4 regions of the Sinobacterium caligoides genome follow, and region 4 is predicted to be linked to each of the others. Evidence: predicted binding sites of a transcription regulator. Region 4 holds the regulator's gene; each other region holds the start of a gene.

Region 1 (2,207 bases), on a different contig from region 4:
TCGCCAACCGGCGCAGACTGCTATATAGCGTTGTCGTCTTACCCGAGCCCGTAGGACCCGTCACAAGGATGATGCCATTAGGGCTGGCCAGCAATCGCTGCCAGCGATTAAGGTCTTCCTTTAATAAGCCCAGTTCATCGAAGCCCTGGTTGAGCACCGTCGGATCGAAAATACGCATCACCAACTTTTCACCGAACGCCGTCGGCAGCGTCGATAAACGCAGCTCAACCTCGCCGGCATCGGGTCGGCGCGTCTTCAAACGCCCATCCTGCGGTCGACGCTTCTCAGCCACATCGAGACGCCCCAGTATCTTAATACGACTAATCACCGCCGTCGTCACCTGCGCCGGAAACTCATAGATCGTATGTAGCACGCCATCGATGCGAAAACGCACCTTACCCCTCTCCCGTCGCGGCTCGATGTGAATATCGCTGGCACGCTGATTGAAGGCGTAGCCCAGTAGCCAGTCGACAATATTGACGATATGTTCGTCATTGGCATCGGGGTCTTTCATCTGCCCCAGTTCCAACATCGCCTCGAGGTTGGTCAAACCCGCAGCCTGCCCTGCCTCGCTACTGGCGCCGCTAATCGAGCGAGCAAGAGTATAGAACTCGACCTGGTATTTTTTAATATCGGCAGGATCGACGATGACACGGCGAATGTTGCGGCTAGTAACATGACTGAGGTCGGCCTCCCAGCTATTGACCCAGGGCTGCGCCGAGGCGACCACGACCTCATCACTGTCGACAGCTAGCGCTAATATCTGGTGACGACTCGCGAAAGCGTATGACATCACCGCGCTGACCGCCGCAACATCAATCTTGAGCGGGTCGATCCTCATGCAAGGCTGACCCGACTGCTCCGACAGCCACTGCAACATACAGCTAACATCGATCTTCTTATGCTTTTTTGTTTGGTCACTCAGTTGCTGTGATGCGATAAAATTAATCGGGTGCATCGCCGCCTGTTCAGCACTACGCGACGCCATCACCAGCCGCCCGTGATCGCGCTCCGACAGCTGACCGGACGCCAACAAGCCGTCGAGTAACGAGCGTAGATCGACAATACGACCGTCAGCGGAGTACCGTAATGTTTCTGTCACATTGTTTGCTTTCACTCGCAGCCCCACACTTAAGGTTTATAATCATTCGCTTAAAACTATCAACAGCCGTTTACTTAGCGCCAGCTAACCGCCCAATATTACAGCCAGATGACAGACTGTCACAATGCTGTAACATTTGTGCCCGACAATAGGCCGATTAACGCACACTCTGCATTTTTCGCTTCCAATAACATCGGAGCCCCACAATGGTCAGCATCCCCTTTGGTAACATGTTTGGTCAATCACCGATCAAGCCTATTCAGCGCCATATGATCAAAGCACAAGCTTGTGCCGCTCAGCTCGAACACTTTATCGCCGCCGTACTGGTCAGTGATTGGGAGCAGGCCGCCAAGCAGCAGAACCAGATTAGCATTCTAGAGAATGAAGCCGATGACATGAAGCGTTCAATTCGCTTACATCTGCCAAAGAACCTCTTTCTGCCCGTACCGCGCTCTGACTTACTAGAGCTGGTCACCATGCAGGACAAGATTGCCAACAACGCCAAGGACATCGCCGGCCTCATGCTCGGGCGCGAGATGGAGATCCCTCAGGCGATTAAAGCAGCCATGGAAAGCTATGTTAAAAAGGCCATCGCTACCTCGGCGCAGGCGGTCAAGGCCATCGACGAGCTCGATAAACTGCTCGATACCGGCTTCAGTGGCCGTGAACTTGAGACTGTCGAAGCGCTAATCAGCGAACTAGATCGCCTCGAGACTGAGACCGACGAACTCGAGGTCGCCATTCGCGCCAGCTTGTTCAAGGTAGAGAATGACCTCCCTCCCATCGGTGTCATGTTTCTCTACAAAATCATTGAGCTAATCGGCGACCTCGCCGATTCCTCGCAGCGTGTCGGCGCCCGACTTCAAATCCTAATTGCCCGTTAATCAACAGAGTTTACCACCATGGATATTATCGCTAACTACGGTACGATTCTTCTTACCCTCGCCTGTGTATTTGGCTTCTTTATGGCTTGGGGGGTCGGTGCTAACGACGTCGCCAACGCAATGGGCACCTCGGTAGGCTCGAAGGCACTCACCGTCAAACAGGCGATTATGATCGCCATCGTCTTCGAATTTGCCGGCGCCTACCTGGCCGGTGGTGAAGT
Region 2 (2,207 bases), 750 kb from region 4:
GACCTGCAATCATTTGATGGTGGTAAGACACTCAAGGGCACGATGAGTTATGAAGGCGAGGGGGTTATCTCAGTCAGGGCAACACGCCATGGCTGCAACAACTATCGCGTCGAAAACCAGTGGGGCGGTAGTGATGCTCAGTGGCATGATGCAGGCCAATGGATACTCGGCTTTCGCGCTGATCAAAGTATTATTGCCTTAAGTGTCAAATCTACGGATGGTGGCAACACGCTTTCAGGTACGACCACCTATGAATCCGAAGGTGCTATTGGCTTTAACGCGAGCCGAGCACCCGGCGAAGCATTTACGGTCGTCAATCAGTGGGGCGGCAGCCAGGAGCCCTGGCGCGAAGGAGGCACCTGGGTGCTTGGTTCTCGCCTAGACCAAGCCGTCATTGCGATCGACGTTCAGTCCAACGACAACGGTAAGACACTGACCGGCACGATGACCTACGCGAACGAGGGGGCTATCGGCTTCAAGGCGAGCTTAATTGGCGCCAATAACTACAAAGTGCAAAATCAATGGGGCGGTAGTAGTGCTCCATGGCAGCCCGCAGGGATCTGGGTCATTGGTTATCGTAATAACCAACCAGTAACCGCGTTATCCCTGCTGACGGATGATCAAGGCGAGACCTTAAGCGGCGAAATGACCTACCTCAACGAGGGTAGCATTGCTATATCCGCATCGGTAGTCGGCGAAACCGAGCCCGCCTAAACTGAGTCGCCTTGCTGGTGACCATCACCGGCAAGGCTTGCCGCAAGCGTCCCCTTATCTTCTTACCTTCTATTCTCTTCCCTACCCTCTCCCACTCCCTGTCTCTTCAGCTTTACTATTCATCGGGATAATCATTAACACACCGTGTTGCGCCCTATTTTCATTACTGTAGCGTTATCGTCATAAAAAATTAGCATTCGCTTGTTATCGTTGTGCCATATTCAGGAGGTATGATGATCAATAATAATAAATCGCTTTGGGCCGTATTACACCTTGTTGCAATCACATGTATTTTGATCAGCTTGCTGACCGGCTTACGTATCGCAATTTTAGACCATGACTATCTATTAGCTATCAGCGATTGGCTGCCACAGGGGGAGATGCACAGCTGGCACTTTCTCTCAGGCCTAGTCTTTAGCTTGACCGCAGTAGTATACGCCTACTTACGCTATAGCAAGCGGCTGATCAGCCGCCCAAGCAATAGCTCAGCAACAACGTTAGAGAAGTACCACAAACTGATTAACCGTTTACTGTACATCATCTGCGTGCTCAGCATCATCAGTGGCAGCCTGCTGTATAGCGAAAACATCGCACTGGCCTCTATTGACCTGCTATTGATTCATTATCTATTAGCCTTAGCTTTTATCGGCTATATCTTCGCCCACGGCGTCGTGTATCTGCTCACCTTTGGCTGCTCCACGCTACAGCACATACTGTCACCCTTGATGCAGCTGAGAAAAAAACAAGTCATTATTTTGTCCGTGATGACACTCACCATCATCGCTGTCAGCTATACCTTGAAAGCAACATCGGCACACTCCTTAGTATTTAAACGCATTGCTGAGGATGTCGCAATCACCATCGATGGCAAGGCCGACGAGGCCATCTGGCAGCAGGCGAAAAGCTTAACCGTCTATAGCCATGGTAGTAGAGGCGCGAGCACAACTCCTATCACCGTGAAGGCCCTGCACAATGGCCAAGATGCCTTCTTTCTTATCCAATGGCCAGACACCACGGAGAGCCTACAACACCTCCCCCTGGAAAAGACAGCACAGGGCTGGCAGGTAAAAGAAAACGGCTTCCAACACTTCGATGAGCAGCAGTACTACGAAGATAAGCTGGCCATGATGATAGCCAACAACTGCGACTTTGCCGCCGCAGGCTCTGCGCATTTAGGGCCGAAGCCACTCGAAGACAAGCCACAAAATTGGTCGGGCAAAGGTTATCACTATGTCGAAAAAGGTCTTGTCGACCTGTGGCATTGGAAGGCGGTACGTAGTAACAATATGCGTTTGATGGACGACAACTATATCGGCCCCCCCGACATCCTACGCGCCGGACTCCGTCGCTACACCGCGGGCTATCATCCCGACGCCAGTGAGTCGGGGGTCTATCGGATGAATTGGCAATGGTATAGCCCAGAGGGAATCACCCCCAAACGGCTGCCTATCGCCACAGCAAATAGCGCGAGCGAGCAAGAAACCGTTATGCGT
Region 3 (2,207 bases), on a different contig from region 4:
CTCTGGCGAGGCCTCGGTTAGTGCTGATATGACGACGTATGTGCAGCGGCCTCATTGCCATGCGGTGCTTGCTAGTGGGCAACGAATCGGTGGTCTATACGATCGATTGGGAGTGGCGCGCTTTGAGCTGTTGCGGCGGACCACGCTCGCTAGCCTCGAGCTGCTAATTCAGGAGTTGCTACTGGCACATCGGTGCGATGATCGGGCGCTGTTGCAGCGTCTGCTGCACTCACTGAAGTCATCGGTAGCGAACTATGGCGCCGATGAGCTGGTGACGTTGGCGCAACAACTGGAGTATTGCTGCCTTGATCAGGCGCTATCGGCACGGCAATTACAACAGTTGCAGCACTTGCTGCAGCAGTTCACCGCAGCGCTAGCCGACTATCGGCGTTGAGGGCTAGCGATAGAGTTTGTTCTTGATCCGCAGTGGTTGCAGGCCACGCTTTATTTTCCTCAGGTGTTCTGTCAGCTCATCGCCGCGTGAGTTGGCGACGCCGACGGCGAGAATGTCGATGATAGAGAGGTGGGCGATGCGTGAGGAAATGGGGGTGAATATCTCAGTATCCTCATCGACATCGATGAAGATGGGAATATCGGCCTTGCTTGAGACCGGGGTACCACTGGGTGAGAGCGAGATCACCAGGGCACCAGCATCCTGCGCCAAACTCATGGAGTCGAGTAGGGTTTGCGTGCGGCCGGTCTGTGAAATCGCCACGACGATGTCGCCTTTATTTAGGCTGAGTGCAGCCATGGTCTGAATGTGGGCGTCGGAGTAGGCGGCAGAGATCATTTGTAGGCGGAAGAATTTATGCTGTGCATCCATCGCGACGGAAGAGGAGCCGCCAAAACCATAGAAATCAACACGATTAGCACCGCTCAGGGCAATCACCGCCTGCTCGAGTGCCTCGGGATCTAGGGCGTCGCGCACGCGGGTGAGTGTCTCTATGGTGGCGTCAATGACCTTGGTGGAGTAGTTCATCACCGAGTCGTATTCGTCAATCGTATATTCGACAAAGCTAGGAGCGGCGGCAAGCTGTTGGGCGAGTGTCAGCTTGAAACTCTGAAAACCATCACAGCCGATGGCGCGACAGAAGCGTACCACGGTAGGTTCGCTGACATGGGCCTCTTGTGCCAGGTCGACGATGCGCATGTGAATAATGTCGTGCGGTTGTGACAAGACATACTCGGCGACTTTGCGTTCTGAGCGTCGCATATTGCTCATATTGCTGTCGATCATATGCAAAAGGTTGGTTGTTTTCACAGGGTTACCGTTACTTGTTGATCGCATTGGAGGGACGGAATTGCATTTTAGCAGTATATACCTTTGCTTGTGGCGTAAGCACTTTTTCCATCAATCTTGTCGTAAATGTACAAAAAACAACCGTTACGAGGTAGTTTATTTTAATAAAGTGTATGCTTGCGTATTTTTCTTCTTCGCTATCTTGTTGTTAATTAAACTAATAATAGTTATTACTGGATATGAGTTTAGATTGAGAGGAGTGGTTATCTAGATGCGTTAGCAGAATAATTGTACGATTTTCGTTCAGCACTCCCTTATAGGCTAATTTTGATGACGTTTTGCTTGCTGGATAGCAGCATGATGCGCATTTCAGCACTGTCTTGATCTAGCCATTCAAGGGTGACTTCTTCAACGCCGTTAGCGAGAAATTCTCGGTAATCTTCAAGTGTAATATTTTTACTATCTTGAATTTTTTTTAAGCTTGAAATCGATTTTTCAATCTTGTATTTTTTGTAGTGTATCTCGTCATTTTCGCCGAGTAATTTATCCAATAATTTTTTGTATTCTTTTAGCTGATCTCTGGTTGTTTCTAGATCGCCACCACCACTGATTGCGCTACTAAGGCGGGCGATAATTCTTCTTGCTTCATCGATCTCTTTTTTCTTGTCGTTTTTATTATTTTCTAATAACCCGCTAGGTTCGATGTCTTTAATAAAATTAAACATTGCTTGCTCAGCATTGTCGACATTGATGGACCGAGGTAGCGACATGCTGTGATGACCCTGACCTCGGTTTCTACAGCAAAGCCTGCCACGATTATTTTTTCCTTTTGCTGCTAATGTTATGTAGTTGTTGCAGTGTTTACATTTTAACAGTTTTAGGCCTGAAAATAAGTAGCTATTAGACGTCTGTGTGGTTTTCTCTTTATTCGTTTTCAGTCTATGTTGTATGAGACTATATTGTTCTT
Region 4 (2,207 bases):
GAAAGAAACGCCTATTAACTTTTTCGCCGAACCGTTAGCCCAAGTAAGCTCTCCCCCTCCACCAACGACAATAACGCCATCAGAAAGTGAGGAAGCCGCCTCCTGAAGATAAGTTTCAGCGGCACCAAGACGTCGATGCTGCTCTTCATAACGGCTGCGTAAACGGCTGTAATCAAGCGCCACTTCGCGAACCATCCCGACGCGCTTATCGGCTTCAGCGAGATCGGTTAAAGCAGCTGTATTTTCAAGCCAGCGGCGCAGACGATGCATCCGCCAAAGGTGATCAGCCACAAAGCAAAGGCACCCTGTCAACATGGCAGGCAACATGTATCCCATAGCGCCCCCTACTGCAGAGATGGGCAGGACGAAAATTAATACGCGAAGAATCTCGCGGTTGAAAGCAGGTTGGTAATTCACACGGATTCCATCTAACGAGGTTAACGTCGCTCTAATAAGCTTCAGCCCCAAGAAAGCAGGCTGAGTAAGGTCAAACAGTCACACCTTGCTCTGAGAAGCGGTAACCCGCTCCACGAACAGTCTGAATATAGACACCGAAATCTTGTCCGCTGTCGAGCTGAAGCGCCTTACGCAAACGTCTAATGTGGACATCGACAGTGCGCTCCTCAACATAGACATTACCTCCCCAGACGCGATCAAGTAGCTGTGCACGTGAATAGACCCGATCCTGATGCGTCATGAAGTAATTCAACAGGCGGTATTCGGTGGGACCTAAATTAATCATCGTACCAGCCAATAAAACCCGGTGGTTATCCGGCTCCATCACCAGCTCGCCAACAACAATCTTCTCATTGTCATTACTCGCGCCACTACGCCGCAAAACGGCATTCACTCGCGCTATAAGTTCCCGCGGGGAGAAAGGTTTCGTAATGTAATCATCAACCCCACCCTCTAAACCTTGGATCTTATTACTTTCATCAGCCTTAGCGGTCAGCATAATGACAGGGACATCCGCCACACCATCATCTTTCTTGAGGCGACGCACCAACTCGATACCACTGGTTCCAGGCAACATCCAGTCTAACAACACAAGATCTGGTTGCTCATCGAGTATCTTGCTATGCGCTTCAATCGCATCTGCCGCTTCGACACACTCGAAGTCACTAAACTCTAAGTTCATTCGTAGCATCTCACGAATGGCCGCTTCGTCATCAACAATCAATATTTTTGCGTTACTCATAGCGTCCTCATAATTAGTAGCCTCAGTTATCGTACTGCAGCGTATAGGACTATTTAACGACAGCTGTGTGACAGCTATGTTACAGGCCCTACAGAACGATCAATCGAAGATGACAGTTTTGTTACCCTGAATCATCGCCCTATCCTCTAAGTGCGCCCGTAAACCTCGCGCTAACACTCGCCTCTCGACATCCTTTCCTAGACGAACCATATCGTCTTTACTGTCACGATGGCTGACGCGAATCACATCTTGATCCAATATCGGCCCCTCATCGAGCTGCTCTGTCACATAATGACACGTCGCACCGACCAGCTTTACTCCCCTATCAAAGGCTTTTTGATAGGGGTTAGCGCCAATAAAGGAAGGTAAGAAACTGTGATGGATATTGATAATCTTGCCACTGTATTTCTGACACAAGGCTTGTGGCACTATCTGCATATAACGTGCTAAAACAATCACATCAGGATCTAGCGTTGACAACTGTTGCTCAACTTGTGCGTTTGCAACCGCCTTCTCTTGGCCTTTAAAGTCAATGTAATGGTAAGGGATCTTATGCCACTCCACCATTGCTCTTAAATTCTCATGATTGGCAATCACCGCCACAATATCGCAATTTAGCTCCCCACTCTCCCAGCGATGTAAAATGTCCGCCAAACAATGCGAGGCATGGCTCGCCATCAACACCACCTTCTTGCGTACATCAGAATCATTACAACGCCATTGCATATCGAAGCGATCTGCTAACTCAGCAAATTGTGTATAAAACTCGTCGTAACTCACATTCAAACTATCGGCAAGGATCTCGCTGTGCATGAAAAACTGCCCGGTATCCCGGTCAGCGTGGTAGTTAGCCTCTGTCATCCAACCGTCACGATCAGCGACAAACTGACTAACAGCGGCAACAATACCCACCTTGTCAGGGCAGGAGATAATCAGGCGAAAGGTACGATCCATAACAAAACCTATATAAATACAAAGAGCTACAAAGCAGATGAAGGTAGATAGATAA

The links. The regulator PhoB, encoded in region 4, activates phosphate uptake and scavenging genes when phosphate is short. The targets are predictions, from matches to a motif close to TGTCATAAANNTGTAACA.
Region 1: a site for PhoB is predicted at 1,220-1,237, ahead of EDC56_RS15075 (TIGR00153 family protein). Genes of this name have one in related genera too.
Region 2: a site for PhoB is predicted at 893-910, ahead of EDC56_RS05075 (ethylbenzene dehydrogenase-related protein). Genes of this name have one in related genera too.
Region 3: a site for PhoB is predicted at 1,359-1,376, ahead of hexR (transcriptional regulator HexR). Genes of this name have one in related genera too.

Annotation. Positions count from the first base shown of each region.
Region 1 is NZ_RKHR01000006.1:46,591-48,797, forward strand. Features, by position in the region: gene tfpB (type IV pilus assembly ATPase TfpB) at 1-1,117, opposite strand, end outside; gene EDC56_RS15075 (TIGR00153 family protein) at 1,309-1,986, shown strand; gene EDC56_RS15080 (inorganic phosphate transporter) at 2,005-2,207, shown strand, end outside.
Region 2 is NZ_RKHR01000003.1:1,136,306-1,138,512, forward strand. Features, by position in the region: gene EDC56_RS05070 (lectin OAA family protein) at 1-714, shown strand, start outside; gene EDC56_RS05075 (ethylbenzene dehydrogenase-related protein) at 945-2,207, shown strand, end outside.
Region 3 is NZ_RKHR01000006.1:299,224-301,430, forward strand. Features, by position in the region: gene EDC56_RS16250 (response regulator) at 1-394, shown strand, start outside; gene hexR (transcriptional regulator HexR) at 398-1,261, opposite strand; gene EDC56_RS16260 (recombinase family protein) at 1,555-2,207, opposite strand, start outside.
Region 4 is NZ_RKHR01000003.1:382,144-384,350, forward strand. Features, by position in the region: gene phoR (phosphate regulon sensor histidine kinase PhoR) at 1-417, opposite strand, end outside; gene phoB (phosphate regulon transcriptional regulator PhoB) at 488-1,198, opposite strand; gene purU (formyltetrahydrofolate deformylase) at 1,298-2,152, opposite strand.